Regions from separate parts of the Microbacterium sp. LWH7-1.2 genome, predicted to be linked through region 3. Evidence: predicted binding sites of a transcription regulator. Region 3 holds the regulator's gene; each other region holds the start of a gene.
The links. Region 3 encodes LexA, which represses DNA repair genes until DNA is damaged. Its sites were predicted from a motif close to TCGAACANNTGTTCGA; they were not measured.
Positions count from the first base shown of each region.

Region 1: MRBLWH7_RS09995 (DUF222 domain-containing protein) is a predicted target of LexA. The motif match lies at 4,095-4,110, and genes of this name have one in related genera.
Region 2: MRBLWH7_RS14100 (DUF222 domain-containing protein) is a predicted target of LexA. The motif match lies at 3,237-3,252, and genes of this name have one in related genera.
Region 4: MRBLWH7_RS11330 (DUF222 domain-containing protein) is a predicted target of LexA. The motif match lies at 1,465-1,480, and genes of this name have one in related genera.

Region 1 covers NZ_CP151637.1:2,123,270-2,131,018, reverse strand. Annotated here, with positions in the region: gene MRBLWH7_RS10020 (polysaccharide biosynthesis tyrosine autokinase) at 1-771, opposite strand, end outside; gene MRBLWH7_RS10015 (low molecular weight phosphatase family protein) at 844-1,449, opposite strand; gene MRBLWH7_RS10010 (CPBP family intramembrane glutamic endopeptidase) at 1,468-2,325, shown strand; gene MRBLWH7_RS10005 (LPXTG cell wall anchor domain-containing protein) at 2,642-3,163, shown strand; gene MRBLWH7_RS10000 (CPBP family intramembrane glutamic endopeptidase) at 3,238-3,975, shown strand; gene MRBLWH7_RS09995 (DUF222 domain-containing protein) at 4,140-6,011, shown strand; gene galU (UTP--glucose-1-phosphate uridylyltransferase GalU) at 6,171-7,064, opposite strand; gene rplM (50S ribosomal protein L13) at 7,390-7,749, shown strand, end outside.
Region 2 covers NZ_CP151637.1:3,040,081-3,047,829, forward strand. Annotated here, with positions in the region: gene MRBLWH7_RS14090 (LysR family transcriptional regulator) at 1-656, opposite strand, end outside; gene MRBLWH7_RS14095 (EamA family transporter) at 730-1,704, shown strand; gene MRBLWH7_RS14100 (DUF222 domain-containing protein) at 1,701-3,119, opposite strand; gene MRBLWH7_RS14105 (MATE family efflux transporter) at 3,480-4,997, shown strand; gene MRBLWH7_RS14110 (hypothetical protein) at 5,021-5,581, shown strand; gene MRBLWH7_RS14115 (alpha/beta hydrolase) at 5,592-6,839, shown strand; gene MRBLWH7_RS14120 (esterase-like activity of phytase family protein) at 6,933-7,749, opposite strand, start outside.
Region 3 covers NZ_CP151637.1:1,402,084-1,409,832, reverse strand. Annotated here, with positions in the region: gene MRBLWH7_RS06710 (methylenetetrahydrofolate reductase) at 1-632, shown strand, start outside; gene metE (5-methyltetrahydropteroyltriglutamate--homocysteine S-methyltransferase) at 726-3,062, shown strand; gene MRBLWH7_RS06700 (hypothetical protein) at 3,059-4,576, opposite strand; gene lexA (transcriptional repressor LexA) at 4,691-5,371, opposite strand; gene MRBLWH7_RS06690 (LysM peptidoglycan-binding domain-containing protein) at 5,635-6,045, shown strand; gene MRBLWH7_RS06685 (histidinol-phosphate transaminase) at 6,104-7,198, shown strand; gene hisB (imidazoleglycerol-phosphate dehydratase HisB) at 7,195-7,749, shown strand, end outside.
Region 4 covers NZ_CP151637.1:2,430,924-2,438,672, forward strand. Annotated here, with positions in the region: gene MRBLWH7_RS11325 (primary-amine oxidase) at 1-1,302, shown strand, start outside; gene MRBLWH7_RS11330 (DUF222 domain-containing protein) at 1,491-2,825, shown strand; gene MRBLWH7_RS11335 (APC family permease) at 2,929-4,452, opposite strand; gene MRBLWH7_RS11340 (helix-turn-helix domain-containing protein) at 4,615-5,532, shown strand; gene MRBLWH7_RS11345 (aldehyde dehydrogenase family protein) at 5,622-7,031, shown strand; gene MRBLWH7_RS11350 (DUF5684 domain-containing protein) at 7,141-7,530, shown strand; gene MRBLWH7_RS11355 (alcohol dehydrogenase catalytic domain-containing protein) at 7,591-7,749, opposite strand, start outside.

The DNA of each region.
Region 1 (7,749 bases), 720 kb from region 3:
GGTGTCGAGGAACTGCAGGTTCGTGCGCATCGCGCGGAACGACTCGGCGCGCGGGCTGAGCGGGTCGGCGTGCACGATGAGCGGGCGCTCCTTCGCCTTCGGATCGAAGGCGATCGCGCCGAGGAGCGGGCGGTCGGTGACCTGCTCCACGTCCCGCGGCGTGCGGATGCGCGTGTCGAGTACGGCGCGCAGCACGGCCACGCCGATGCCGAGCGCGAGACCCACCAGCGCGCCCAGCGCGAGGTTGAGCGGAACGTTCGGGCTCGACGGCTTGAGCGGCGGCAGCGCGTCTTTCACGCGCTCGACGCGCACCGGGCTCGTGTCGGTGCCGTTCGGCGTCTCGAGCCGCTCGACGACGGACTTGAGCGACGCGCCGAGGGCGTTCGCGACGTCGGCCGCTTTCACCGGATCAGTGCTGGTCACCGTGATCGTGATGAGGGTCGTGTTGAGAGCAGCGGTCGCGTCGACCGTGGCGGAGAGCTCTTCTGCGGTGGAGCCGAGTCCGAGCTCGGCGATCACCGGGTTCATCACGATCGGGGTCTTGACGAGGTTCGTGTACGTCTGCACGCGGGACTGCGTGAAGTTCGATCCCTGCTGCAGATCCTGGATGGTCGAGCCCGACTGGGTCGACACGAAGACCGTGCTCTGCGCCTCGTACTGAGGGGCGCGGGTGAGCGACCATGCGGCTGCCACCCCGATCCCTACCAGGGTGGCGACGACGATGATCACCCAGTTCTTGCGCAGGATCCGGATGTAGTCGGTGAGCTCCATGTCGCCTCTCGTGGGGGTTGGGCGTGTGCTCCGTGAATTGTTGCACAGGGCCAGCTCGACGCCGGGAGAGCGTTACGCCAGTGCGGTGCGCACGGTGGCCGCGACCACGGTGACGGCCGGCTCCAACTGCCGGGCCGACAGCAGGTACGTCTCCCACGGCTGACGGTACGGGTCGATGACGTCGTCGTCCGCGGGATCCTCCGGCGACGGCACGAGACCCCGGTAAGACGCGATCACGGATGCCGCGGCCCTGAGCTTCTCGGAGGGGTAGGCGGCAGCATCCGTCGCCCCTCTGATCTCGTCTTCGGGCACGGCTGCGGCGATGCGCGCGAACTCGCGGATCGTGAACGTGGAGCGCAGGCGCGACGGCGCCAGCTCGGCGATCGCACGGCGATGCGTGCGGGTCATCGCGAGGATGAGGTCGGGCGTCACGAGGTGCTGCTCGGTGAGGAATCGCGACCGGTGCTCGGCCGTCTCGGACGCCGGAACGCCCAGCGCTTCGGCGATGTGTGCAGCCTCGGGGGTCATCGGGGCGGCCGGCAGACCCCGCGTGCCGGCACTCGAGACGTGGGGCGCGAGATCGGCGAGCCGTGCGCGCAGAAGCTGCTCGGCGAGGGGTGAACGGCAGATGTTGCCCGTGCACACCGTGAGGATGTCGAACAAGAGGGGCCTCCACACGGCGGGTAACGTAGGCGCGTGCCCGATCAGCCTAGCGACGCCGCACCCGTGGTCGATCTGTGGTCGCTGGAGCCGCCGGCGGCTGCTTCCGCGGCCGTCCCCGCGGAGGAAGCGCCCGTCGACGAGGCGGCCGCTCCGCGGCGGTCGCGGCGCGGTGCGCATGAGGCCCGCACGGACTGGCGGCTCGGCGGGCGCACGGTCTACCGGTGGCGCGAAGGCCTGCTGGCGGTCGCCCTCATCTCGCTCGGCGCCGGCGTGCTGCTCGGGGCGGCCGTCGCCGCGGTGTGGGATTCGCCGTGGGCCGCAGCATCCGCCACCGTCATCGTCTGGATCGGGATGCTCCTTCCCATCGTGTGGGCCTTCACCCGGTCGCGCCCGATCGGCCTGCTGCGGATCCGCGCGCTCGACGTGCTCTACGGGCTCGTGCTCGGCGCGCTGCTGCGCACGACTCAGGGGTGGCTCGAGGGGCTTGACGGAACGCCGGCTGCCCTGCCGACCTTGACGCAGGTGGACGGGGCGGTGCCGTTGTCGACGGTGGTGTTCGACGTGGTCGCGCCGGTCGTCGTCGCGCCGGTGGTGGAGGAGTTCTTCTTCCGTGGCGTGCTGCTCGTCGCGCTGTACACGGTGCTGCGGCGGCCGTTCGGGAAGTTCGCCGCGGGGCTCGCGGCCGCGCTCGCGTCGACTGCGCTCTTCGTGCTGATGCACGGGATCTCGTCTGCCGGCGACGTGAGCGGCGTGGTGTCGCTCTCGCTTCTGGGGATGGTGTGCGCGCTCCTCGTGCTGCTGACCGGACGCCTCTGGGGAGCCGTGCTCGTGCACGCGGTCTACAACGCCTCGTACGTCGCTGTGATGGCGTTCGCGACCGCGTTGACCTAGACGTTCAGGCTTTCCGTGCGGCTCGCTTTGTCCCCCGAATGGGGGACATTTCGCATCTCGCGCTTGATTTGTCCCCCGAAAGGGCGGCATTGGTGCATGTCGAATGGTTCTGTCCCCCATATGGGGGACAGGCATTTCGGTTTTTGTCCTCCATTCGGGGGACACGGACGACAATTTGTTACTTTCTGGAAACCCTGGGCCTCTCACTGAACTCTCAGAATGCGATAGCGTGGCACGCGTCGGGCAACCGGGGAGTGCTTGCCCGACACAAATCCCCCCAGCCGATGACGTGCAAATAACTCGGGAGATCTCTGCCATGTTCAAGAAGACTTTCGCCGCGATTGCTGTCGCCGGCCTGCTGGTTCTCGGCGGCGCCGGTGCGGCATCCGCCGACTACACCCCTGACCCTCCGACGGTTGTCGTGAGCGACACCACGCCTGCCGTGGGACAGACCATCACCATCACGTTCAACAACCTGAACGTTCCCTTCATCCGCATCACCGTCACCCCCGGCCAGGGCGTCACGCTCGCCTCGCTGGTCCACGCCGCGGGTAGCGGCGGAGTCGAGAAGCAGGTCGTAAACGGCTCGGCCTCGGTCCAGTTCACGGCCAGCCAGACCGGCACCTACGTGGTCACGGCCACGGACGGCGAGGGCAACGTGGTCGCCACCCAGACGCTCACCGTCGGGACGGCCGCTGCCGGTGGCTCGGGCCAGCTGCCCGCCACGGGTGGCGAGGTTCCGGGGGCAATGATCTGGCTCGGCGTCGGCGCCATCGGCCTCGGCGGCATCGCCGTCGCGGCTGCGGTCGCCCGTCGTCGCGCGGCTGCCAACCGCTGACCTACGACATCACGAAGACCCCGGGCTCCGGCCCGGGGTCTTCGTCTTATCCGGCGAGCTTCGGGGGTGCGGTGGTGAACGACGGGGCCGATGTGTCGGCAGATGCGCCGGGCCGCCGGCGCGCGTGGCAGCATCCGTGGGTGGCCCTCGCGGTCGCCGCCGTCGGCGCGCTGCTCGCCGCGGCGATGATCCTCTGGCTGCCGTCGATGCGCACGGCGATCGCGGGCTGGCCGCTCGTCCTGGTCGCGCTCGTGGACCTGGTGCTGCTGTCGGCTCCGCTGCTGGGCGCTGTCATCGTAGCCGTGCGGGTGACACAGGAGCGATTCACGGTGGCCACCGGGCTGCGCGGGTTCTCGTGGATCGACGTCGTCGCTGGACTGGGCGTCGGGCTCATCGCGCGAGCGCTCGTGGAGCTCGTCGCGCCCTCCGCCGGTGGCCTGGGAGGCGGGTTCGCCGCGGATGACTCGGGCGTGATGGCTGCGACGTTCCTCGCCCTCGCAGGCGCCGTGCTCGTCACCCCCTTAGTAGAGGAGCTGTTCTTCCGGGGATTGCTCCAGCGCGCGTTGGGCGATGCGCTCGCGGGGGCGGGGCGGTGGGTCGCCGGTGCGGTCGCCGTGCTGTTCTCGACGGCGCTGTTCGCGGGACTGCACGCACTTGCAGCAGGACCGTTCGTGCCGGTCGGGCTGCTTCTCGGCACCGTGGCGGTGGGGCTGGGATGCGGCGTGCTGACGCTGCTGACCGGGAGGCTCGCCGGGGCCTTGACGGCGCACGTCGTCTTCAACGCGGTCGGGGCGGCGCTGCTGATCTGGTGAGGCGGCGGGGGCGCGGCATCCGTTCCTCTCTATATAGGGGGAATGTCGCGTGCGGCTGAGAGCGGGGAGAGTTCGAGTGTGAAGCCGCGGGTGCGGTGGGGCATTCGGGTCCGGCATATGCGAACAGAGATTCGAATGTCGGAGGTGGGTGAGATGCTTCAGATATGAACATCCTCACCGATCTGCGGGGCCGGCTCGACCGGCTCGCGGCATGGTCGGAGCTGGATGTCGATGCTGAGGCGCTCCCGTCGAGCGCGGCGCGGCTGAGTGATTCGTCGGTGCTCGAGGTCCTCGCCGAGGTCGGCGCGATCGCGAACGACGCCGACCGGTTGCAGGCGGTGCTCGCCGGGGTCGCGGCCACGCGCTCCTCGCGAGACCGCGGTCAGGGCGGACTCGCCGCGGGGCAGGGGTTCTCCACGCCCGAGAAGCTGATCCAGTCGATCACCGGCGGCACGAGGGCCGACGCCGTGCGCCAGGTGCGCGTCGGCAAGTCGCTCGTGGAGGGAACGGATGCTGCGCCTCCCGCGGTCGCGCCGGGTGGCGAGGTTGCGGGGGTGCCTGACGGGCTGCCGGGGTTCGGTGCCGACGGGGTCGGCAGCGGCTCGGGTGATGGACATCCGGGGGCCGGTGCTGACGACGAGGTCGGCGGTGGCACGCCGGATGAGAAGACGCCGGTGCGGGTGGTGGCGTGGGACGAGCCGCTGCGGCGGGGACTGCTCGATGGGCGGCTGACGACGGCACAGCATGACGCGATCCGACGGGGGCTGGGTGAGCCCCGGGTGGCGACCGCTGAGCGCGGTGCCGTGCCTGGCGCGATCGACACGCCGGGCGAGTCTGGCCCGGGTGGTGCTGCGGGCCCGGGTGGGGCTGATGCGCCCGGCGACGACGGGGATCCGGGGGCGGCGTCGATGCTGTTCCCGCCGGTGGACCCGGCTGAACAGACCGTGCGCGAAGCGATGGTGCGTGAGGCGTGGACGCTGGCGGCGGAAGCGCTCGCGGCGGAGGCGTCACGGCTGCCGGTGGAGGAGCTGGCGAAGCGCGCGCGGACCATGCGGGACATGCTCGACCCGGTCGGGGCCGAGGAGCGTTACGGTCGGCGGTTCGAGAATCGCGGATTCCGGATGTGGGTCGACCCGGATGGCCAGGAACGCGGCACGATCGCCTTCGACGATGAGATGGGGGCGTTCGTGCGGTCCATGCTCGCCGCGGGACTGCGCCCACGCCGCGGTGGACCTCGCTTCATGACCGACGAAGAGCGTGCGGCCGCGGAGAGCCTCATCGACGACCCGCGCACGAACGACCAGCTCGCGTATGACCTGCTGATGGACATGACTCGCGCCGGCGCGCTCGCCGAGACGAAGCGTGTGTTCGGATCCCGGCAGCCAGGTGTGCGGATGGTCGTCGTCAAGGACGCCGGACCCCGTGATGCCTTCGGTCGACTTGTCGCGGTCGGACACGACATGGACGGCGGATGCGCGCTGCCCGGTTCGGTGATCGACCGCAATACATGCGCGAACGGGTTGGTCGAGGTCATCGTCGATCCCGAGGGCAACCCGTTCGACCTCGGGCGTGAAGCCCGCATGTACTCCGCCGCGCAGCGACTCGCGCTCGCCGTCCGCGACGGCGGCTGTGTGTGGCCGGGCTGCGACCGGCCTCCGTCATATTGCGAAGCGCATCACTGCGACCACTTCGCTGAGGGCGGGGAGACGAACGTCGATCGGGGCGTGCTGCTCTGCAGGTTCCACCATATGAAGCTGCACAACACCGGGTGGCGCATCACCCGAGACGGGAGAGGGCCGTTCATGCTGCGCCCGCCGACCGGCGAGGGCAGCCCGATCGTGCTCGGCTCCAAGTCGGCGTGGAGCTGGGCGTGGGATCCACCCCGACCACCCGACCGCGCCGAGTGGCGGCAACCACCGGATCTTCCGCCGAGACCCGGGACCCCGGGCGCGTGGATCCCCGAAGGGTCGCACCTCGCGGGGCACGCCAGGGGTGGCGGACGGAGCGCACACCGAGACGAGAGCGCGCACATGTAGGAGAGGTGTGTTCGTAGCGCAAGAGAGCTGTGCCCGTACCCCGGGGAGAGGGCTACCAGGAGGAAGCCTGCGCGTCCTCTGCAACGCAGACCGCGTGGTGACACAGCCGGAGACGGATGCCTCGGGTCGCGGCATCCGTCCGTGCTCACCGTGTCCGGCTCAGTCGAGTTGCGGTGCGAGCTCCTTGATCCACTGGGCCAGCTCGGGGCCGAGGTCGTCGCGGTCGAGGGCGAGCCGGATGGTCGACTTCAGGTAATCGAGACGATCGCCGGTGTCGTAGCGGCGACCTCCGAAAACGACACCGAGCACCGGTCCGGCGACCTGCTCGTCGTCGGCGAGCACCTCGAGGGCATCCGTCAGCTGGATCTCGCCACCCTTGCCGGGCTCCGTGCGCTCGAGCACGTCGAAGATCTCAGGCTTGAGCACGTAGCGACCGATGATCGCCAGGTTGCTCGGTGCCTCGTCGGCCGACGGCTTCTCGACCAGAGCCTTGATCTTCACGATGTCGGCTTCGTCGGTGCTCTCGACGTCGGCGCACCCGTACAGGTGGATCTGGCTCGGATCCACCTCCATGAGCGCGACGACCGTCGCCGACTGGCCCTGCGAGACCTCGATCATGCGGGAGAGCAGCGGGTCGCGCGCGTCGATGAGGTCATCGCCGAGGAGAACGGCGAAGGTCTCGTTGCCGACGTGCTTGCGGGCGCGCAGCACCGCGTGACCGAGACCGCGCGGGTCGCCCTGGCGGACGAAGTGGACGTCCGCGAGCGAACTGGAATGCATGACCCGCTCGAGCTTCGTCATATCGCCCTTGCGGTGGAGCGTGTCCTCGAGCTCGGTGACCCGGTCGAAGTGGTTGGCGAGCGCGTTCTTGTTGCGTCCGATGATGACGAGCACATCGTCGATGCCCGCGGCCACCGCCTCTTCGACGACGTATTGAATGGCGGGCTTGTCGACGACAGGGAGCATCTCCTTCGGCATCGCCTTGGTGGCAGGGAGGAAGCGCGTGCCCAAGCCTGCGGCGGGGATCACTGCTTTGATCGACGGTGCATTCATGAGAAGAAGGTTAGAGACATCGTGTGAACGAGGTGTGACAGATGTCGCACGATGTGCCGCATGAACGAGCCGGCGCGTGACGCTCACGGCGTGGCGCTCCTGATGTGAGGAGATCTGCGGGTAATGCGCCGGTTTGGTCGAGGCATCCGTGTCGCGTACTATTGATCTTTGGTGTCCGGCTCAGCTGACCCGGTACCGCGAACGTGAGCCCTCCACTGGCGTGTTCTGCGTTTCGACTCGCTTCACGAGCGAGGGGACGAAGACAGAACCACCCCGGAGTGGGATTCACGAACCTCTCCGTTCGAATCAAGAAAGCAGCACTACTGTGACGCGCACTTACACCCCCAAGGCTGGCGAAGCCCAGCGCGAGTGGCTGGTCATCGACGCGACTGACGTCGTCCTCGGCCGCCTCGCCTCGCACGCTGCCGCGCTCCTGCGTGGCAAGCACAAGGCGACCTTCGCCCCCCACATCGACATGGGCGACTTCGTCATCATCATCAACGCCGAGAAGGTCGCGCTGACGGGCCAGAAGCTCGAGCAGAAGAAGGCCTACCGTCACTCGGGCTACCCGGGCGGCCTCAAGTCGGTCACCTACTCGGAGCTCCTCGAGAAGAACCCGGTCCGCGCCGTCGAGAAGGCCGTCCGTGGCATGCTCCCGAAGAACAGCCTCGGCGCCAACCAGCTG
Region 2 (7,749 bases), 1.6 Mb from region 3:
CCGTCGAAGAGCCGGCGCAGCCACTGCCGGCAGATCGTCGCCTCGAAGGTCGCGACCCAGGTCTCGCCCGCGAGCTCTTCAGGATGCAGCTCGGTGCGGCCGGCGAGCGGATGGTCGCGGTGCAGGATGACGTCGGCGACGTCGGTGAACAACGCGGTCGAGACGAGGTGGTCGGGCATCGCGAGGGCGACCCCGCCCCAGCGGTGGACGACGCCGAGGTCGCGCTGACCCGACGCGACGAGCGCGATCGTCTCCCAGGGCTCGCTCTCGCGCAGCGGCAGCGAGAGATCGGGGTGCCGCTCGGCCAGCTCGCTCAGCACCGGGATGACCAGCCCGCGCACCACGGTGGAGAACGCCGCGACCCTGATCTCGCCGACGACCCGGTCGTCGGCCCCGGCGGTGAGCTGGAGATCCGCGCGGAGGCGCTCGAGGTCGGCGAGGATCGGCGTGGACGCGACGACGAGGCGCGTGCCCGCCTCCGTGAGGATGACTCCCCGTCCCGCGCGTTCGAGGAGGGCGATGCCGGTCTCGCGCTCGAGGCGCTTGACCTGCTGCGATACCGCGGACGGCGTGTAGCCGAGGCTCGTCGCCGCCGCGACCACGCTGCCCTGCGTGGCGACCGCGCGAAGAGAGAGCACCGCCTCGAGGTCGATCATGAAGCAACGCTACATCGTTTCGTGGAGAAAGCATCGCTGGTGCTTCATTCCCCGCTCCGGTGAAGTGGGACTCATGAATCGACGCGACATGGTGCTGGCAGCGGCCGTGGCATCGTTCTGGGGATTCAACTTCGTCGTGATCGACTGGGGGATGACGGGCGTGCCGCCGCTTCTCTTCGTCGCGATCCGCTTCCTCGTGGTGGCGCTCGCAGTCTTCGTCGTCCCGCGGCCCCGCACTTCCTGGCGCACGGTGGCCGGCGTCGGCCTCTTCATGAGCCTCGGGCAGTTCGGGCTGCTGTACACCTCGATGGCGCTGGGGCTTCAGCCGGGTCTCGCCGCCCTGGTGCTGCAGGCGCAGGCGGTGTTCACGATCCTCATCGCGGCCGCGGTGCTGCGTGAACGCCCGACCGCGCCGCAGATCGCCGGTGTCGCAATCGGCGTGGTCGGCCTCGCCATCGTGGCCTCCGGGCGAGGTGGCGATGCTCCCGCCCTCGCGGTGGCGCTGGCGCTCGCCGCGGCGTTCTCGTGGGGCATCGGCAACGTCATCTCGCGACGGGCCGGGTCCGTCAGCGGGCCAGGCCGCCTGGGCTCGCTGTCGCTGACGGTGTGGTCGGCACTCGTCGTGCCCATCCCGGCGCTGATGCTCTCCTTCGTCGTCGAAGGCCCGGCGGCGATCGCCGCGGGGATCGCCGCATTCGGCTGGCAGTCTGCGGTCTCGACGCTCTACACCGCGCTGCTGTGCACGATCATCGGCTACTCGATCTGGAACGGCCTCCTGGCGCGCAACCGGTCCGCGGCCGTGGTGCCGTGGGTGCTGCTCGCACCCGTCGTCGCGATGGCGTCGGCCGCGCTGCTGCTCGGTCAGATCCCCACGCCCGCGGAGATCCTCGGTGGCATGCTCCTCGTCGGAGGCGTGCTCGTCACGGGAATGCGCCGATTGTCGGTCCGCGGGCGCGCGATGACGGTCCCCACAGCCCCTCCAGGCGCTGGCGCGTCGCCCGGAGCCTCCGGGCGCGTGGGCCCAGCCGCCACCCGGCGGTCCGGTTAGAAGGGTGCGGCGCCGGGGGACCCCGGTGGGTCGTCGGCGGCGAAGAGCCAGGGTTCGCGCATCATCCCCCGGAGCCGTTCGGCGGTGTCGTCGGAGGTGAATCTCACGACCGGTTCGGGCCGGTCCGTGTGCTTTCGCCCGGTCGGGCTGGTCCATACCAGCACGCCGGGCGAGACCTGCTCAACCGACCACGCGGTCACGCCCTTGAGGGTGTGATGGCGCCGGCACAGGTGGGCGAGGTTGGCGTGGTGGGTGGGTCCGCCGTCGGCGGCGGGGATGGTGTGGTCGACGTCGCACCGCCACACCGGCCGGCGGCAGCCGGGAAACCGGCAGCGCTCGTCACGGGCGGCGAGGAACCGGTTCAGCGCCGGTCCGGGACGATACCGATCGACGGCGAGGACGCTGCCTGTGACCGGTGAGGTCATCACGCGTTCCCACCCCGTGGCACCGGCGGCGAGGACGCGGGCGGTGTCGGGGTCGATGGGACCGTACCCGGCGAGCAGTGCCGGCTCGGTGGACGCGCCGGTCATGGTGAGCACCGGGACGGTGACCTGCACAGTGGCGCGGATCGCGTGGAGTCCGGTGCCGGCGACACAATCCGTGGGGCCGGCCGTGAGCAAGGTGTCGGTGAAGATGTCGACGCGAATCTGATCCATCGTGCGCTCGTCGGCCTCGATCTCGACCTCGACGTCGATTTCGGCCGCCTCGTCGGGGCTTCCGTCGCCACCCTCACCGTCGCCACGTGCGGCGATGACCGAGCGCGCCTGCTGGGTGAGGCGGTCGACGATGCCGTGCGCCAGCGTCGCGGGCATGACCGCGGTGAGTGCAGCCATGTCGTCGGGCAGGTCGGCGACGCTGATGTTGCGACCCGCAGCGGCTTGCTGATGGCGTTCCTGGATCGCGCACTCGCGGAACCGTTCGGCGATGACTCTCAGCACCGACGCCAGCCGGCCGGGAGTGAGGGTGACGGCCCGTTCCAGCGCGAGACGGACGAACTCGGCCCGGGCGTCGTCGTCGGCGATCGGGCCGCCCGAGTCGTGGATCACCGCGAGGTGCTGCCGGGAGATCTCGCCGCGCTCGAGCGCCGCGACGCCGGCCGGGAACCGATCGCAGAGGTCGGAAGCCTCCGAAAGCAGCCGGTTCACGGTCCACTCCGAGACACGTGTCGACGTCGCCAGGTCGGCGACGAGTGCCCGGCGGTCGAGCTCCGCCCGCCTTGCCTGTTCCGGCGAAGAGATCGACGGCCGCGCGACGGTGGCGGCGTCCGCCAGCACCCGGATCTCGGCCGCCTCAGCGAGCGCCCGTTGTTTACGGCCGGCCACGAACGACTCGACCAGCCGCCCTACCCGTGCGAACGCCGCAGCGTCCTCGCCGGCGTCGTCAGCACCGGGATCTGGGGGCGGGATCGCAGACATGGGACTCGCAGTCAGAAGGAGTGGAGCGAGATTCCCGCGCATCGCACGCGATCTGCCTCAGCATCTGTCCGCGGCCGAAACCGCGCTCATCCCACGCCCCGAGGGGCCACCTCTTCATCGAATCTCTGATCGATACTCTACTCGATAACCGCCCAAGAAGGAAGCCGATCAATAGTATGAATCTACGCCGTGGTCGAATGTGCAGATGCGCCCCCGGTCGAGGGTTTTGCGCAACGACGTCACCTGAGCATGGCGCTTCCGAATCGATTCGATACACTGGGCGCCTGCCACTCGGCATCTCTCCGTCGCCTGCGGGCGCGGCATCCGTCCTCCCTCGTCTTCTCGTTCGAGAGCCGCCTCATGACCACCGCCCTGACGACGGGCCGCCCGTGGCGCGTCATCGTCCTCTTCTCCGTCCCACTGCTCATCGGCAACGTGGTGCAGCAGCTGTACCACTTCGTCGACGCGGTCGTCGTGGGGCGCCGCCTCGGCGTCGACGCGCTCGCTGCGGTGGGTGCGACGGGCAGCATGCTTTTCCTGCTGCTCGGCTTCGCGTGGGGTCTCACGTCGGGCTTCGCGATCCCCACCGCGCAGGCGTTCGGTGCGCGCGACCACGCGGCGGTGCGGCGCTCGGTCGCTGCGGGCACGATCCTCACCGGCATCTGCACCCTGCTGCTGACCGTCGGCGCGCCGCTGCTGACCGCGCCCCTGCTCGAGCTGCTGCGGACGCCCGCCGAGCTCATGGACGACGCCATCGTCTTCGCGCAGATCAGCTTCCTCGGTGCCGGCGCCATGATGTTCTTCAACTACCTGTCGGCGATCATCCGCGCCATCGGCGACTCGCGCACGCCCCTCGTGTTCCTGACGCTCGCCTGCGCGCTCAACGTCGTCCTCGTGATCGTCATGGTCGGCCCGCTCGCCTGGGGCGTGGGCGGTGCAGCGCTCGCGACGGTGGTCTCGCAGGCGATCTCGGTGCTGCTCTGCCTCGAGTTCGTACGGCGACGGATGCCGGTGCTCCACGTCCGCCGCAGCGACTGGCGTGTCAGCCGGGCCGAGCTCGCGGACCACCTGCGCCTGGGTCTGCCGATGGGCTTCCAGGCCTCGATCATCGCGATCGGAACCCTCTCGGTCCAGGTGGCGCTGAACGAGCTCGGCGCGGACGCCGTCGCCGCGTACACCGCGGCATCCCGTGTCGACGGCCTCGCGGTCGCGCTGCTGCAGTCGCTGGGTCTCGCCGTCTCGATGTTCGTCGCCCAGAACCACGGCGGCGGCCGACCCGACCGCATCCGCCGCGGGGTGGTCCAGGCGACGTGGATGTCGGTGGGCGTGGCGATCGTGCTCGGCGCCCTGCTCATCGCGTTCGGCGCGATGACGGTCTCGCTGTTCATCGACGAGGGTTCGGCCGAGGTCGTCGGCCTCGCGGCGCAGATGCTCGCCATCAACGGTGCGACGTACTGGATCCTCGGCATCCTGTTCGTCCTCCGTGGCGCGCTGCAGGGGCTCGGCCACACCCTCATCCCCACGGTGACCGGTGTGATCGAGCTCGTCATGCGCGTCGGTGCGGCTGTCGTACTGGGCGGCGTCTTCGGCTTCATCGGCGTCGCGGCGAGCAACCCGCTCGCGTGGCTCGGCGCCGTGGTCGTGCTCGTGCCCGCATACATCCACGCCCACCGCCGGCTCGCGAAGGCCCCGGTCACGCCGATGGTTGCGACCCCGACGACGCCCATCGCCGTCATCGGCCCCACCGACGGCTCGATGGTCGTCGACGCGATCGTCACGCAGCCCATCGTGCTGCCGACCGCCGCACAGGGGCCGCCCCGCCGCCCCCGGCGGCTGGGGTCGGTGGCGTCGCGCGACAGGCGCCGCACGCGCGGCTGAGTAGCACTGAGTAGAGTGCGGCCATGACGGGCGCCTACCCGCGGGACCTCGCCTTCATCGCGGCCGTCTTCGGCGTCGCGGCGCTGGTGTGGGCCACGTGGGGGCAGGAGCACCCGCCGCGCGGCTGGTGGTGGCGCGCGATTCTCGGCCTCGAGAGTCTCGCGGGGCTCGCGCTGGGCGTCGGCGGCGGCGTGCTCCTGGGGCGGCTGTGGACGGCGCCCACCGCGATCGAACCCGGGACGACGGCGTTCGTCGTCTCCGTCGTCGTGTTCTGGGTCGAGCTCGCCTTCGCCATCGTGCTGGGGCTCCTCGCGATCCGGGCGGGATGGTCGGACTACGTCTCGCCGGCCCTCCTCCTGCTCGTCGGTCTCGACCTCGCCGTACTCACGCCCGCGCTCCAGCAGCCGTTCCTCTTCATTGCGGCGGTGCTCCTCGTCGGTGTGACGGCCTTCGCGCTGTTCGCTCCGACCGACGACGTGGCGCGCGGCTTCTGGTGCGGCATCCTCGGCGCGCCCGTGTTCGTGGCCACTGGAACGTGGGCCGCTCTCGCGGTCGTTCCCGCTGCCGTCGGAGCCACGCCATAGGCTCGTGGGCATGTCCGTGACGACCCGCCGCATGCAGGATCTGACGATCGACGACCACTTCCTCAGGGTCCCTCTCGTGTGGCGCGACGCGGCCGACGCCCGCACGATCGACATCCACGCGGCCGTCGTCACTCGCGACGGCGGCGAGAGCCTGCCGTACCTGGTGTTCCTGCAGGGCGGGCCCGGTCACGAGGCGCCGCGCGCGTTCCACTCCCCGTCGGGGCCGTCGTGGCTCGACGCGGCGCTCGAGCACCACCGCGTGGTCCTGCTCGACCAGCGCGGCACCGGGCTCTCGACGCCCGTCGGCGACGACGACCTGGAGCGCGACGCGTCCGAGCTCGCCGAGTTCATCACCCATCTGCGCGCCGATGCGATCGTGCGCGACTGCGAGGCCGTCCGGCAGCACCTCGGCGCCGAGCGATGGAGCGTGCTGGGGCAGTCATTCGGCGGGTTCACCGCCCTGGCGTATCTCTCGACGGATGCTGCGTCCCTCGAGCACGTCTACATCACCGGCGGTCTGAGCGCTGTGGGCCGCACCCCCGACGACGTGTACGCCCTCACGTACGACAAGATGCGCGAGGAGTCGGAGAAGTACTACCGCCGGTTCCCCGCTCACCGCGACGCGATGCGGCGCGTGATCGACCTCGCGGTCGACGGCGAGCTCGTGCTCCCTGGCGGTGAGGTCGCCTCGGTCTCACGCGTGCGCTCGGTGGGTTCGGCGCTCGGCACCAACGACGGCTGGCAGACGCTGTGGGGGCTGCTCGAACGCGACCCGCGCTCCAACGCCTTCCGCCACGACCTCGCCGCGGCGTTGCCCTTCAACGCCCGCAACCCGCTGTACTTCGTCTTCCACGAGTCCAGCTACGCCGACGGCCACCCCACCCGGTGGTCCGCCGAGCGCACCGAGCCTGCCGACTTCCGCGAAGACCCGACCCTCTTCACCGGCGAGCACGTGCGCCGGGAGTGGCTCGACACCGTCCCCGGGTTCCAGCCCTGGCGTGACGTGACCCTCGCGCTCGCCGAGTTCGAGTGGCCGTCGCTCTACGACGCGGCCGCGATCGCCGCCTCCGGGGCGCGCGGCGCCGCCGCCGTCTACGTCAACGACGTCTACGTGCCGTTCGAGTTCTCGATGGAGACGGCACGACTCCTCCCGGGCGTCACGCCGTGGATCACGAGCGAGCACGAGCACAATGGACTCCGCGCCGGCGACGTGCTGTCGCGCCTCATCGACCTGGCGCACGGTCGCCGGGTGCGCTGACCGCGCGGCTGCCGCGATCCGCACGACGCCGGATGCTGCGGCACGAGCGCGTGCCGCAGCATCCCCCGCCCGGATCGACGGTGTCGTACCGACTCAGCCGGCGAGCGTCACCGTGTCGATGGTCACCGCGGCGATGCCGGGGTGGTCGCTGAAGACGCCGTCCATGCCGGCGGCGACGAACGCGCGGATCTCGCCGTCCAGGTCGCCGTACGCGGCGGGGTCGGCGCTCGAGCGGAAGTCCACCGGCAGGAACTGGTTCTCGGCGCGGAACGTCCAGCCGTGCACGGTCAGCCCGGCGGCGTGGGCGTCGGCGATGACCGCGGTGGGGGTGCCCAAGCGGCCGTCGACGGTGCGCGGGATCATGACGGACTTCTCGAGGCCCACGCCGTCGGCGTAGGTCGCGATCTCGGCGAGGCCCGCCGGCGTCACGAGGTCCTTGTAGGTCCGATTGTCAGCGGCGAGCGTGAAGTCGTACGGACGGCCCGACCCGTTCACGAGCTGCGCGAGCGTCACGTCGGTCATGCCGTCCAGGTCGCGCAGGTTCGCGGTCTCGAAGCTCTGCAGGATGACGGGAGCGTCGGCGCGGTCGAGGCCGTTCGCCTCGAGGGCTGCGACGAGCGGCTCCTCGAGCGACAGCCCGATGGAGTCGAAGTACGACGGATGCTTCGTCTCGGGGTACACGCCGACGGGCCGGCCGTCGCAGCTCACCGAGTGGCGCGCGAGGTCCATGACCTCGTCGAGCGTCGGGATGACGTAGAGCCCGTCGAACGCGGTGTTCGCCGGACGTGTCTGCGGCAGGCGCTCCTTCGTGCGCAGCGTGCGGAGCTCGGCGAACGTGAAGTCCTCCGTGAACCAGCCCGTGATCGAGACGCCGTCGATGAGTTTCGTGGTCTTGCGCGCGGCGAACTCG
Region 3 (7,749 bases):
GCGTGTCGGAAGACGACGTCTTCCTCGGCGACCTCGACAGCGCGGCGCAGCTCGTGCAGCTCATCGACCGCGTGCAGGCGGAGCGGGCGCCCTACAGCGAGGCGCCGATCCCCGGCGTGCCGGGTGCAGTGCGACTGGCGGAGCGGCCTCGGGTCGACATCGCCGTGGCCGCGTTCCCCAACGGCCACCCGCGCTCGCGGCATCCGTTCGAAGACATCGACGCGCTGCTCGCGAAGCAGGCGGCCGGTGCCACGCTCGCGATCACGCAGCTCTTCTTCCACGCGGACGACTACCTCGCCTTCGTGCAGCGATCGCGCGAGGCCGGCGTCACGATCCCCATCCTCCCCGGCATCATGCCGATCACCTCGCCCACACGACTGCGGCGCGTGCTCGAGCTGACCGGGGAGCAGCTGCCGGCAGACCTCGCGATCGCACTCGACATTGAGCCGACCGCGGAGGGGCAGCGGGTGGTCGGCGTCGCGCACGCCGCGCGCCTCGCCCGCGAGGTCGTGGACGGCGGCGCCCCCGGAGTCCACCTGTACGCGTTCAACAACCACGACACGGTTCTCGACGTGCTGCGTGAAGCCGGGGTGCTGGACCCGGCGACGCGAATGCCCGACGCCGTCCGCTGACCCGGACGCCGCGATCCGTCGGATGCCCGACGGGTCTCTTCAGCGACCCCGAAAACCCCACTCCGAGATGAACGAAGCGAAAGAGAGAGCACGATGACCGAACCCCGCGCCACCTTCCCACACGGCACGATCCTCGGCTACCCCCGGATCGGACGCCGCCGCGAGCTGAAGCGCGCCGTCGAGGCGTTCTGGTCCGGCGAGACGGACGCCCAGACCCTGGAGCAGACTGCGGCGGGCCTCCGACGCGCCACGCGCGAGCGCCTCGCCGCGCTCGGCCTCGGCCGCGACGACTCGTCGATCCCCGAGTCCTTCTCGTTCTACGACCAGGTTCACGACGCGGCCGTCACGGTCGGTGCGCTGCCCGAGCGGTTCGCCGCGCTGCGCGAGGCCGACGGCACCATCGGCCTGGACGCGTACTTCGCCGCGGCGCGCGGTGCGGGCGAGGACGCACCCCTCGAGATGACCAAGTGGTTCGACACGAATTACCACTACCTCGTGCCCGAGATCGGCCCGGAGATGGCCTTCGCGCTCGCGAGCGACCGGTTCGCGCGCCAGGTGGCCGAGGCGAAGGCCGACGGATTCACCGTCCGCCCCGTGGTCGTGGGTCCGGTGACGCTTCTCGCTCTCGCGAAGGCGACGGATGCTGCGCCCCAGGGCTTCGACCCGCTCAGCCGTCTGGATGACCTGCTGCCGGTGTATGCCGAGCTGCTCTCCACCCTCCGCGCCGCGGGCGCCGAGTGGGTCCAGCTGGACGAGCCCGCGCTCGTGAGCGAGAGCCTGCCGGCCGACCCGGCGGCCCTGGCGGATGCCGCGGCGCGCGCCTATGCCGCACTGGGGGTTCGCGGGGACCGGCCGGCGATCCTCGTCGCCGCCGGCTACGCGCAGCTGTCGCCCGAGGCGTGGACGGCGCTCGCCGCGGCCCCGATCGAGGCCATCGCCATCGACTTGACCCGCGGCGCGGTGCCCGAGGCGGTGCCGGGCTTGAACCGTAAGACCCTCGTGGGCGGCGTCCTCGACGGCCGGAACGTGTGGCGCGGTGATCTCGACGCCGCGTGGGAGCGACTGCAGGCGCTGAGCGTCCTCGGGGCGTCGGAGATCAGCGCGGGCACGTCGACCTCGCTCCAGCACGTGCCGCACGACATCGGGGACGAGTCCGCCCTCGACCCGCGGCTCGCGTCGTGGCTCGCCTTCGCCGACCAGAAGGTCGGGCAGGTGGTGACGCTCGCGACCGGTCTGGTCGACGGGCGAGCGGCCATCGCCGGCGAGCTGGCCGCAGCATCCGCCGCTCTGGCCGATCGGCAGAGCGCACCCGGCGTCCGCGACGGCGTGGTGCGTGAGCGCGCCGCGGTGCTGAGCGCCGGCGACTTCGAGCGCGGAGACTACGACGCGCGCGTCGCGGCGCAGGACGCCGAGCTCGCGCTGCCCGTGCTGCCGACGACCACCATCGGCTCGTTCCCCCAGACCGGCGCCATCCGGCGTGCCCGAGCGCGGCACGGCCGCGGCGAACTCGGCGTCGACGAGTACGAGCGGTTCCTGCGCGACGAGATCGCGCGTGTCGTGACGCTGCAGGAGGACATCGGCCTCGACGTCCTCGTGCACGGCGAGGCAGAGCGCAACGACATGGTGCAGTACTTCGCCGAGAACCTCGACGGGTTCGCGGTGACCGAGAACGGCTGGGTGCAGTCCTACGGCTCGCGCGCCACGCGCCCGTCGATCCTGTGGGGCGACGTGTCACGCCCGGCGCCGATCACCGTCGCGTGGTCGACGTTCGCGCAGTCGCTCACCGACAAGCCCATGAAGGGGATGCTGACCGGGCCCGTGACGATCCTGGCGTGGTCGTTCGTGCGTGACGACCAGCCCCTCGGTGAGACCGCCAACCAGGTGGCCCTGGCGCTGCGCGACGAGATCGCCGACCTCGAGGCCGCCGGCATCCGCGTCATCCAGGTCGACGAGCCGGCGTTGCGGGAGCTGCTCCCGCTCAAGGGAGCCGACCAGCCCGCCTACCTCGAGTGGTCGGTCGGCTCGTTCCGCCTCGCGACCGCGGGGGCCGCACCGGCGACGCAGGTGCACACGCACCTGTGCTACTCGGAGTTCGATGTGGTCATCGACGCGATCGCGGCGCTCGACGCCGACGTGACCTCGATCGAGGCCGCCCGCAGCCGCGGCGAGGTGATCGGCGACATCGCGACGTCGGGCTTCGCGGCCGGCATCGGCCCCGGCGTCTACGACATCCACTCGCCCCGGGTGCCGTCGGTCGACGAGATCACCGACCTCCTCGACCGCACGGTCGCCGAGCTGGCGGTGCGACGCGTCTGGGTCAATCCCGACTGCGGGCTCAAGACACGTGGGTACGACGAGACGGTCGCCTCTCTGAAGAACCTCGTCGAGGCGACCGGACTCGTGCGCGAGCGCGTGGAGGCGGGCCTCTAAGAGCGGGGCTTCTTCGCGGATGCCTCGGCCGGCGCGGACGCGTCGGCCGAGGCATCCGTCGTCTCGAGGATGACCTCGGTGTCGTTCGCGTCGTCGACGACGACCGTGTCGGCGTCGATCACGAGGGTGTCGGCGGTGCCGTAGGGGTCGGCGTCTTCGAGCACCGGCTCGTCGGTCACCACCGCCTCGTCGGGACGGACCTGCAGCAGCTCGAGGATCCACGTCACGACCAGCGCGACGATGAGCACGAGGAAGATGTCGCCCGCCGACAGCGGTCGCAGCGCGAACAGCCAGATGACGGCGAGGACGATGACCAGCGTGCGGACCAGCGTGCGGTAGCGGGAGAGCCAGATACCGAAGCGCCCGGTGCGGAAGCCGTGGCTGGCGAGCTGACGGCGCGCCGACGAGTTGAGGCTGCCGATCGCCTGCCGAGACCGTGCGGCCGGCGACCAGCGGCCCGCGAACCAGCCCAGCGCGGCGATCACGAGCCCGAGAAGCACCGCGATGGCGGCGGTCTGCTGCATCGCGCCGACAAGACTCTGGTAGACCACGTCGAGAGCCGTGGCGGAGAGCCCGAGCTGGACGGCCGTCTGGCCGACGACGGGGTAGCCGACCGCGAACGCGAGCGCCAGGGCGCCGCCACCGAGCGCGAAGCCGATGCCCGAACCGAGAACGGCGGTGCTGCGGCGGCGCGCGATGAGGATGCCCAGCACGAAGAGGCCGATCGTGATGATCGGCAGCCACCAGCCGAGCGCCGCGGCCAGCGCGTACGTCGTGCGGATCGTCACGAGGGTGTCGCCGGTGCCGATGACGACCACCTTGTCGACGGCCGGGATCAGCTGGGCGAGGCCCACACCGCGGTCGATGAGGTTCTGCTTGACGCGCTCGACGATCGCGCCGAGCTGGATGCCGAGACCCTCGTCGCTCATGACGACGATGCCGCCGCCGTCGGAGGTCGCCGCGGCGGTGAGGGCGCGGTGGGCCGCACGCGTTGTGGCCGTCCAGGTGTCGGCGAAGGCGTCCGACTCGACGACGCGCGTCACGGTCTGCGTGAGGAGGTTCTCGAGGCCCTGCGCCGCCGGTGCCTGGAGCAGCTGGAGCGCCTGCGAGGCCCGCGGCGGCAGCCCGAGCTGGTCGATCCCTTCGAACACGTTCGCCGTGAGCTGTTCGAAGTCGACCTGCGCCTGGACGGCCTCGACCGTCTCATCGATGATCATCTGCTGGACGGCGGGATCGTCGGCGAGCGGAGCGAGAGTCTGCACGAACGCCGACTCGTCCACGAGCTCCAGCCGCGCCCACGCCGTCACGATCGAGATCGGGACGAGGATCGATGCGATCACGATGCACAGCGCCGAGAAGAACGCCCGCCATCCGCTGCCCGCGGGACGGCTCGTCGTCCTGCCGGTGGTCGGAGCAGGAGCGGCCCCCGCTTTGAGGAGGGCGTTCTCGGCCTCGAGCGCGTCCAGCCGAGCCTGGAGGTCGGGAACGTCTGGCGCGGGCGTTGCGGCGGTCATTCCCCCCTTATAGCGCCTGCTCGTGACCACCGCCACCCACCGCACCGGTTGGCGTCGAACCGCGCCTCAACAGTCGCCTGCGCAGAGGGCGATCACGCGCCCGGATGAGCCGGGTCAGACTGCGCGCAGCACCGCGACGACCTTGCCGAGCACGGTGGCATCGTCGCCCAGGATCGGCTCGAACGCGGAGTTGCGGGGGAGGAGCCAGGTGTGGCCGTCACGCTGGCGGAACGTCTTGACGGTCGCCTCGCCGTCGAGCATCGCCGCGACGATGTCGCCGTTGTCGGCCGTGGCCTGCGATCGCACCACGACCCAGTCGCCGTCGCAGATCGCGGCGTCGATCATCGACTCGCCGGAGACCTTCAGCATGAACAGGTCGCCCTTGCCGACCAGCTGGCGGGGGAGGGGGAAGATCTCCTCCACCTGCTGCTCGGCCGTGATCGGGACGCCCGCGGCGATGCGGCCGACCAGCGGGACGAGCGCGGCGTCGCCGACCGACGGCGCGGCGTCGGCGGGGCTCTCGGTGGCAGTGCCGGGCAGGTCGATGAGCACTTCCATCGCGCGCGTCTTGCCGGCGTCGCGCCGCAGATACCCGCTCAGCTCGAGCTGGTTGAGCTGGTGCGTGACGCTCGACAGCGACTTGAGGCCGACGGCATCGCCGATCTCCCGCATGCTGGGCGGGTAGCCGTGACGGGCGATCGAGCGCTGGATCACTTCGAGGATCGCGAGCTGCTTGTCGCTCAGGCTCTTGCGCCGGCGGGTCTGGGGCTTCTCTCGCCCGGCCGCGTCGCTCATCTTCCGGCTCCGTCCTGCGCTCGGCCGCCGAGCGCTGTTTCTTCGAATGTCGGAGGCCCGTGGTGGGGTTCTCGTATCGAAACCGTATCCGGATCCCACGGGATGAGGTGGCAACCTCACCGCGTGTCGCGTTCGAGGGATCGACGCCCGAACCCGGTATTGACATCGTACAGACTCGAAGATAGCTTCGGAAGAGAGGTTCGCATTCTTCACTCCCGGCCGAGTGGAGAATGCGAATCTCTCCCCATCAGGAGGAGACGAGCATGACCGCGATCGACTTCACGACGTCCGTCCCGTCGCCGGCCCGCGCCGCCGGTGCCGCAGCCCAGCGCGCCACGCGCGCCGTGGCCGGGCGATCCACGCGTCTCCGCCTGACCGTGCGGGGTCGTCGCGTACTCGCTGTGCTGGCCTCCCTTCCCGCGGTCATCGCACTGAGCGTGGCGGTGCTCGGCGGCGGCTCGGCCCTCGCGTCGCGAGACGCGGGCGCACCTGCGGGCTCGTTCATCACGGTCACCGTGGCGCCCGGCGAATCACTGTGGACGATCGCGGAAGAGGTCGCGCCCGACCGCGATCCGCGCGACGTCGTCGACGAGCTCGTGCGACTGAACGCCCTCGACACGGTCCTCGTCCAGGCGGGGCAGCGCCTGGCGATCCCGGCAGCGTACGGCCGCTGATCGCGCGGTGCGTCGCGCGGCGTCACGCGGCGAGGGGGTCGTGACGGTCGGGCCTACCATGGGATGGGTGAGTGCACGTCTCGAAGACCTCCCCCTACGCGTCGATCTCCGAGGGCAGAAGCCCTACGGCGCCCCGCAGGCACCGCTCCCGGTCGCCCTCAACGTCAACGAGAACACGCATCCCGTTCCTGCTGAGGTCGCCGACGACATCCTCGACTCGATCGCCCTCGCACTGCGCGACGTCAACCGCTACCCCGACCGCGAGTTCACCGCATTGCGGGAAGGCTTCGCCGACTATCTCGGCCACGGTCTCACCCGCGATCAGATCTGGGCCGCGAACGGCTCCAACGAGGTGCTGCAGCACATCCTGCAGGCCTTCGCGGGGCCGGGGCGCACTGCATTCGGCTTCACGCCCACCTACTCCATGTACCCGCTGCTCACGCGCGGCACCGGTGCGGAGTGGATCTCGGGCACCCGATCGGCCGACTATGCGATCGACGCGGAAGACGCGGCATCCCAGATCTCCGACGCCTCGCCCGATGTGATCTTCCTGTGCTCTCCGAACAACCCGACCGGCACTCCGCTCGGGCTCGACGTCGTGGAAGCCGTGTACGAGGCCACCGACGGCGTCGTCATCGTCGACGAGGCGTACTTCGAGTTCGCCCCGCACGAGGAGCGCTCGGCGCTGACATTGCTGCCCGGGCGCGAGCGCCTCGTCGTCTCGCGCACCATGAGCAAGGCGTTCGCATTCGCCGGCGCCCGCGTCGGCTACCTCGCCGCGGACCCCGCTCTCATCGACGCGCTGCGTCTCGTGCGCCTGCCGTACCACCTCAGCGCGCTGACCCAGGCGGCAGCGTCCGCGGCGCTGCGCCACGCCCCCGTCATGCTGGGCATGGTCGACGAGATCGTCGCCCAGCGCGACCGCATCTCGGCCACGGTCGAGGCGCTCGGGTACACGCCGCACGAATCGTGGACGAACTTCGTGCTGTTCGGCGGCGTGGCCGACCCGGCCGCGACCTGGAAGGCGCTCTACGACGAGGGCGTGCTCATCCGCGACGTCGGCATCCCGTCGCACCTGCGGGTCACCGCGGGCACCGAGGACGAGACCACCGCGTTCCTCGACGCCCTCGCCTCGGTAGGATCGGCGGCATGAGCGCCGCACCACGTACCGCCTCGCTGCGCCGGGCGACGAGCGAGTCGACCGTCGAGCTCGAACTCGATCTCGACGGCACCGGCCGCAGCCGCATCGACACCACGGTGCCGTTCTTCGACCACCTGCTGACGGCGTTCGCGAAGCACTCGCTCACCGACCTCACGGTCCGCGCGTCGGGCGACACCGACATCGACGCCCACCACACCGTGGAAGACATCTCGATCGTGCTCGGCCAGGCGATCCGAGAGGCGCTCGGCGACAAGTCGGGCATCTCACGCTATGGCGACGCGCTCGTCCCGCTCGACGAGGCGCTCGCACAGGCGGTGGTCGACATCAGCGGCCGTCCTTACCTGGTGCACACCGGCGAGCCCGCCGGCTTCGAGCACCACCTCATCGGCGGCCACTTCACCGGCTCGCTCGTGCGCCACACGTTCGAGGCGATCGCATTCAACGCGGCGCTGACGGTTCACGTGCGCGTGCTGTCGGGGCGCGACCCGCACCACATCGCCGAGGCGGAGTACAAGGCCTTCGCCCGCGCGTTCCGCCAGGCG
Region 4 (7,749 bases), 1.0 Mb from region 3:
TCGCTCGTGCAGTGGGAGAACTGGTCGATGCGCGTCGACTTCAACGCGCGCGAAGGACTCGTGCTGCACGACGTGCGCTTCGACGACCGCCCGGTGCTGACCCGCGCGAGCGTGCCCGAGATGGTCGTGCCCTACGGCGACACCTCGAACACGCGCTTCTGGATCAGCTACTTCGACGCCGGCGAGTATCTGCTGGGCAAGAACGCGAACCACCTCGAGCTCGGCTGCGACTGCCTCGGCGTGATCCGGTACTTCGACGGCCATATCGCCGACGACCATGGGCACCCCGTGAAGATCCCGAACGTCGTGTGCATGCACGAGGAGGACTACGGGATCCTCTGGAAGCACACAGAGCAGGGACCGGTCGGCTCGCACGTCCGCCGCTCGCGGCGCCTGGTCGTCTCGTACTTCTCGACGATCGGCAACTACGACTACGGCTTCTACTGGTACTTCTCCCTCGACGGCTCGATCCAGCTCGAGGCGAAGGCCACCGGCATCGTGTTCGTCGGCGGTGGTGTGCCCGGCTCGACGAGCAAGCACGCGCCCGAGATCGCTCCGGGTGTGTTCGCGCCGGTGCACCAGCATCTGTTCTCGGCGCGCCTCGACGTCGCGATCGACGGGGAAGACAACGAGCTCGTCGAGATCGACGCCGCCCGCATCCCGATGGGCGACGCGAACCCCTTCGGCAATGCGTTCACCTGGACCGAGACGCCGCTGCGCACCGAGGCCGAGGCCCAGCGCGTCGCCGACACGTCGGTCGCGCGCGTGTGGGAAGTGCGCAGCGCCTCGAAGACCAACTACCTCGGCAAGCCCACGGCGTACCACCTCCTTCCCCAGCCGACCGCGCTGCTCATGGCCGACCCGGCATCGTCGGTCGCGGCGCGCGCCGCCTTCGCGACGAAGCACTTGTGGGGCACCGCGTACGACCACGACGAGCGCTGGCCCGCCGGCCGCTATCCGAACGCGCACCAGGGGGGCGCCGGGCTGCCGGCCTACACGTCGGACGACCGCTCGATCGACGGCGAGGACCTCGTGCTGTGGCACACCTTCGGCCTCACCCACATCCCGCGCCCCGAGGACTGGCCCATCATGCCCGTCGACTACGCCGGGTTCTGGCTCAAGCCCTACGGCTTCCTCGATGTGAACCCCGCGATGAACATCCCCGAGTCCTCGCAGGCGCACGCTGTCGGCCACAGGGTTACGGGCGCCGCGGGCGCCCCGGGCGCGACCGGTCCTCGGGTGGCGGGCGCAACCGCGGACGCCGGCTGCGGCATGGGTGCGGAGTGCGCCTGCGGACACTGAGAGCGCGGGGGCGAGAAGACGGGTGACGGATGCTGCGGCAGCCGTCACCCGTCCGCTCTGGTGACAGCGCCCGGCGTCACCGTGCGTCGTTCGGGGCTTGACCTGAGCGTGGGTTTGCTGCGCGAGAACGTGATGAAACTTCGCCTTCAGGCATTGAGACTTTCGAATATTTGTTCTACTATGGACTCATGCCCGAGACGCCTCCTCCTCCCGAGAGCGAGGATGGCAGGTGGTCGTTCGGGGCGGAGGAAGAGTTCGTGCCGCCCGTGCCAAATGCGGTGGACCTGGTCGTCGAGACCGCGACGATGATGTCGGTGTTCGCGGCGCAGCGATTGCTGCGCGTCGACGCGATGCGGCGGGACCTGCTTCGCGAGGCCGACGGCCGAGGCGACGGGGTGCGGGACATCGTGGAGCGGTCGATCCGCCTCGAGCTGGCGGCGGCGATGCGTGTCACCGAGTACGCCGCGGGGCGTCTGATCGCGCAGGCCGAGGCGCTGGTGCGGCGCTACCCGGCTGCGCTGGAGGCGCTGGGGTGGGGTCGCATGACCGAGAAGCACGCCGAGATCATCGCGGATCTTCTTGATGAGGCGCCGCCGGAGCTACGCGAGATGTTGCTGCAACGTGCGGTGCCGCTGGCGGCGTCGGAGCCGGTGGGCACCTTCCGGCGGGCACTGCGGACGCTGATCGACACCGCCCAGGCGACGACCCTGGAAGAGCGGCACCAGCGTGCGCTCACGCAGCGACGCATCGCCGTCGAGCGGGGGCAGGACGGCATGGCCGGACTGTGGATCTTCGGCGCCGAAGTGGAGATCCACGCCATCCACGGTCGGCTGACGCAGATGGCGAAGGCGATCGCACGTGTGGACGGTAAGACCCGCACCCTCGATCAGCTACGCGCCGACGTCGCGACCGACCTCCTCATCGATGGCACCACCGATCACCTCCCCGAGGCGGCGTCCGGCATCCGGGCGCAGGTCGTCGTCACCGTACCGGTGCTCGCGCTACTCGACGACGAGTACGCCGATGCCGGCGACCCGCCCGTGGTCGAGGGCATGGGCCCGATCCCGCTGTCGAAGGCCCGCGAGTTGTGCGGCGGCGACGCGCGGTGGATGCGGGTGCTGACCCACCCCGAGACCGGCATCGTGCTCTCCGTCGGCCGCGACAGCTATCCGCCGCCGGCCCCATTGAAGAGACTCGTCAGATGGCGGGCCGACCGATGCATGGGTCCCGGCTGCTCGATGCCGGCCTCTCGCTGTGAGATCGACCATCAGATTCGATGGGCCGACGGCGGCGAGACATGCCTCGACAACACCCTGCCGTTCTGCAAAGGCCACCACCTCGTCAAAGACAACACCGACTGGCAGGTCCGGCAGATCGAAGGCTCGGGCGGAGCCGTGGCGTGGACGTCTCCGACGGGGCGCCGGTACATCGTGCAGCCCGAGCGCAAGGTCCCGACATTCACCGTTCGGCCCCCGGCACGTTCTGATATCGGCGATGGACTGGGCGCAGAGGCACCGTTCTGACCGACCGCGAACGACCTCGCCGCGATTCGAGCACACCGTGGCGCCCCGAACATGAGGGGCGACGGATGCTGCACCACCCATCGCCCTTCTCGGCGTCAGCGGGTCACACGCCCACCGCCTCGCTGCCGAGATGCGGTGCATCCGCCTCCTCCGCGCCGTGACCGATCCGGCGGTAGACGTCGGGCTTGGCCTTGCGGAGCCAGTACGCCCACAGCACCGCCGCGACCGACGGCACCAGCAGGATCGCGGGCAGGATGAACGTCGTCGGCGTCGACTGCGGTTGGCCGAGCAGCACGTCCCAGTTCACGAGAATGAGGATCCAGACGATCCCGAGCGCGACGAGCGCGACGATGGGCGCCACCAACCGGGTTCCCGCACCGACGTCGCGCCCGTCCCGTCGGAAGAACCCGATCACGGCGGCCGACACCAGCACCATGAGCAGCACGAGGCCGAAGGCGCCGAGGTTCGTGAGCCAGGTGAAGAGCGTGAGCACCGGGTAGGGGCCGCTCGCGGGGTTCCAGCCGCTCTCGGCGACCGCGAAGCCGATGATCACGACGAGCGCGAGCACCGACTGCGCGAGCGAGCCCGCCCAGGGCGCACCGCTCGAGGTGCGGACCGTGCCCAGTTGACGCGGGAGCACGCCCTCACGGCCGAGCGAGAACGCGTAGCGCGACACGGCGTTGTGGAAGCTCACCAGCGCGGCGAACAGGCTCGTGATGAAGAGGATCGACATGAGGTCGACCCACAGCATGCCGAGGTGCTCGGCGGCGAAGTTGAAGAACAGCGGCGGACCCGCCTCCTCCGGAGTGATCCCGGTGGGGTCGGTGATCTTCGCGGGGCCGACGGCGAGCGCGAGCGCCCACGACGAGATCGCATAGAACACGCCGATGACGGCCACCGCAAGGAAGGTCGCGCGCGGGATGGTGCGCTTCGGGTCCTTCGACTCCTCGCCGTAGATCGCGGCGGATTCGAAGCCCATGAACGCCGCGATGCCGAAGGCGAGGACGGCGCCGACACCCGGCACGAAGAGCGCGGACGGGGTCATCGGCGCCAGGGTGAAGTCCTCGGCGGGGTTCGCGAACGCCACGACGTCGAAGACGATGACCGCGAGGAACTCGAGGGCGACGAGCACGCCCAGCACCTTCGCCGAGAGATCCACGCGGTTCACACCGAGGATGCCGACCACGACGATCCCCAGGATCACCCAGACCCACCACGGGCTGGCCCAGCCGGTCTTCGACTCGATGAACGACGAGATCTGGAAGCCGAACATGCCCCAGATGCCGATCTGCATCGCGTTGTACGCGATGAGCGCGAGCACCGAAGCGCCCACGCCGGTCGGGCGGCCGATTCCCTGTGAGACGTACGAATAGAACGCGCCGGCGTTCGTGATGAAGCGGCTCATCGCGGCGTAGCCGATCGCGAAGATCGCGAGCGCCGCGGCCAGGACGATATAGCCGAACGGGATGCCGTCGACATGCGTGACCGAGTAGGCGCTGGTCACGCCGCCGGCGACGACGGTCAGCGGCGCCGAGGCGGCGATGATCATGAAAGCGACCGCGAGGACCCCGAGGCGGCGATGCGCTGCCGTGCGGGTCGTCGAGGTCGTGGGGCCGGAGGTGGCCATGTGCAGCTCCTTCGATGCTCAGGTCGGGTGGGGATCATCGTCCCGATCCCCGCGCATCGGGGGTTGACGCCGCGGGCAGAGTCCTTGCCTGTGGGGGCACATCGGCCGCTCGCGTGGTAAACTCGCGAATCGTATACGATTCGGCCACAGTGAGGTGAGCCCATGTCTGAAGAACCCCTGTCGTTCACGGCGTACCGCCACGCCGTCTCGCAGGCGGTCGTCGCGCTCGACGTGCACGCCGACCAAGACGAGAGCTTCCGCGGCGCCCTCGACGCGGCCGTCTCGGGCGACATCCACGTCTTCGGCATCGCTGCCGACGGCCACAGCGTCCACCGCACCCCGGGGCTCATCTCCCGCGCACCCCAGCAGTACTTCAAGTTCTCGCTCATCGAGCGGGGGACCGGCCTCATCGTTCAAGACGGCCGCGAGATCTCGCTGCGCGCCGGCGACATGGCGATCTACGACACCGACCGCCCGTACTCGCTCCTGTTCGACGAGACGATGCGGATGTCGGTCGTGATGTTCCCGAAGGTCCTGCTCGACATCCCCGCCGAGACCATCGGCCACGTCACCGCGACCCGCCTCGACGGCGCCGGCGGCGTGGGCGCGATGATCGCTCCGTACGTCGCCTCGCTCGCGCGCGGGGCCGGCGAGCTCGACGCGCATCTGGCGCGCCGCATGTTCCGTACGGCCGTCGACATGGTGGGAACTCTCCTCGAGGCCAATCTCGGCCGCGAGGCGACCAGCACCGACGCCCACGGCGCGCTCATGCGCCGCGTGCTCGACCACATCGATGAGCACCTGTCCGACAGCGAGCTCTCTCCCGGCCAGATCGCCGCCGCGCATTTCATCTCTGTACGTCACCTGCATGCGCTGTTCAACGAGCAGGGCACCACGGTCTCGACCGTCATCCGCACCCGCCGCCTCGAGCGCTGCTACGACGCACTGGTCGACCCGCAGCAGGCGCACCGCTCCATCACCGACGTCGCGCTGGCGAACGGGTTCGTGGATGCCGCCCACTTCAGCCGCACGTTCCGCGCGCACTTCGGGGTGCCGCCGAGCGGGGTGCGTCCGGCGTAGCGCGCGCGGTCAAGCAGCCTGCGCGGGCGGTCAACTGCGGCCCGCAGCATCCTCCGACAATCGAGTCAGACCCGATCGAGGAGGATCCCATGACCGTCGCGACGTCGCTTCTGGACGCCATCACCGTTTCCGAGACGGAGGGGCGGGCGATTCCGGATGCTGCCACCCGCGAGACGATCGGCTACGCGCCCGTCCACACCGTGGCCGACCTCGACGCCGCCGTCGCCGCCGCGCGCCAGGCCCAGCCGGCGTGGAACGCGCTCGGCCACGCCGAGCGTTCGCGCATCCTGAACGCGATCGCCGACGACATCGAGGCGAGCGCCGAGGAACTCGCCCAGCTGCTGTCCCGCGAGCAGGGCAAACCGCTCGACGGCCCCAACGCCCGGTTCGAGGTGGGAGCGTGCGCGGTGTGGACCCGCACCGCCGCCGACACCCCGCTCGAGCCCGAGGTGGTCTTCGAGGCGGGCGACTCGCGCGCCGAGGTGCACTACGACGCACTCGGCGTCGTCGGCGCGATCGGCCCGTGGAACTGGCCGATGATGATCTCGGTGTGGCAGATCGCGCCGTCGCTGCGCATGGGCAACACCGTCGTGGTCAAGCCCAGCGAGTTCACGCCCCTGTCGGTGCTCGCCCTCGCCGAGGTCTTCAACCGGCACCTGCCCGAGGGCGTGCTCACCGTCGTCCCGGGCGACCGCGAGGTCGGCGCGGCGATCGCCGGGCACCCCGGCATCGACAAGATCATGTTCACCGGGTCGACGGCCACCGGCCGCCGCATCGTCGAGTCGTCGGCCGGCAACCTCGCACGGCTCACCCTCGAGCTCGGCGGCAACGACGCCGGCATCGTGCTGCCCGGCACCGACCCGGCCGCGATCGCCGAGGACCTGTTCTGGGGCTGCTTCATCAACACCGGCCAGACCTGCGCCGCACTCAAGCGCCTCTACGTGCACGACTCCGTGTACGAGGAGGTCATCGACACCCTCGCCGGCATGGCCGAGGTGATCCCGATGGGCCGTGGACTCGACGAAGGCAACATGCTCGGCCCGCTCCAGAACGAGAAGCAGTTCGACATCGTGCGCGACCTCGTCGACGACGCCCGTGAGCGCGGCGCCCGGGTCGTCGTCGGCGGCGAAGCCGCACCCGAACTCGGCCCGCTGTTCTACCGCACCACCGTCGTCGCCGACATCGAAGACGGCGCGCGACTGGTCGACGAGGAGCAGTTCGGCCCCGTCATCCCGGTGATCCGTTACTCGGACGTCGACGACGCCGTGCGCCGCGCGAACGCCTCGGAGCAAGGCCTTGGCGCCTCGGTGTGGTCGGCGGATGTCGACGCCGCCGTCGAGGTCGCCAAGCGCCTGCAGGCGGGCACGGTCTGGATCAACGGACACGGCGGCCTGAACCCGATGGTGCCGTTCGGCGGCACCAAGGCGTCCGGCTACGGCCAGGAGTTCGGCGTCGCCGGTCTCAAGGCCGTCGCCGCGCCGAAGGTCATCAGCCGATGACCCGGGCTCACGTGGACACGGCCACCTGCGCGTGTCCACGAGTGTCGGCGGATCGCCGGGTGATGTGGCGGTACCGGGTCGCGCCGCGTGAACCCCATACGCTCAGCGCATGATCTTGCTCTCTGACATCGAACCCATCAACCAGGGCGTCTCCGCCGGTGCCGTCTTCGGCTACGTGGTCGTCGGCCTCATCTACTGGATCGCCTCGATCGCCGCCTACTGGAAGACGTTCACGAAAGCCGGTTATCCGGGATGGCTCGCGATCATCCCGATCGTGAACCTGTTCGTGCTCGTCAAGGTCGCGGGGTACTCGGCCTGGCTCGGACTGCTCTGGTTCGTGCCGATCGCCAACCTCGTGCTCGCGATCATCGTCGCCTTCCGCAACGGCCGCGCGTTCGGCCACGGCGGCGCGTTCTCGTTCTTCCTGCTGTTCCTGCTCAACCCGATCGGGTACTTCATCACCGGCTTCAGCAACGACACCTACACCAAGCCCGCCTGAGCCCGCTCCGGTGACAGAGCGAACGCCCCCGGCTGCGACCGGGGGCGTTCCCGTCTGCGGTCAGAGCACGACATGGAATTTCGGGCCTGGCCCCGCACCCTCCGGCCGCTCGCCGGCGAGGATCGCGGGCAGCTCCTCGAGGGTGACCGTCGCGGCGACCAGCGGGCGGGGATCGACGACGCCGGCGGCGTAGGCGTCGATGGTGCCCGCGAGGCCGGG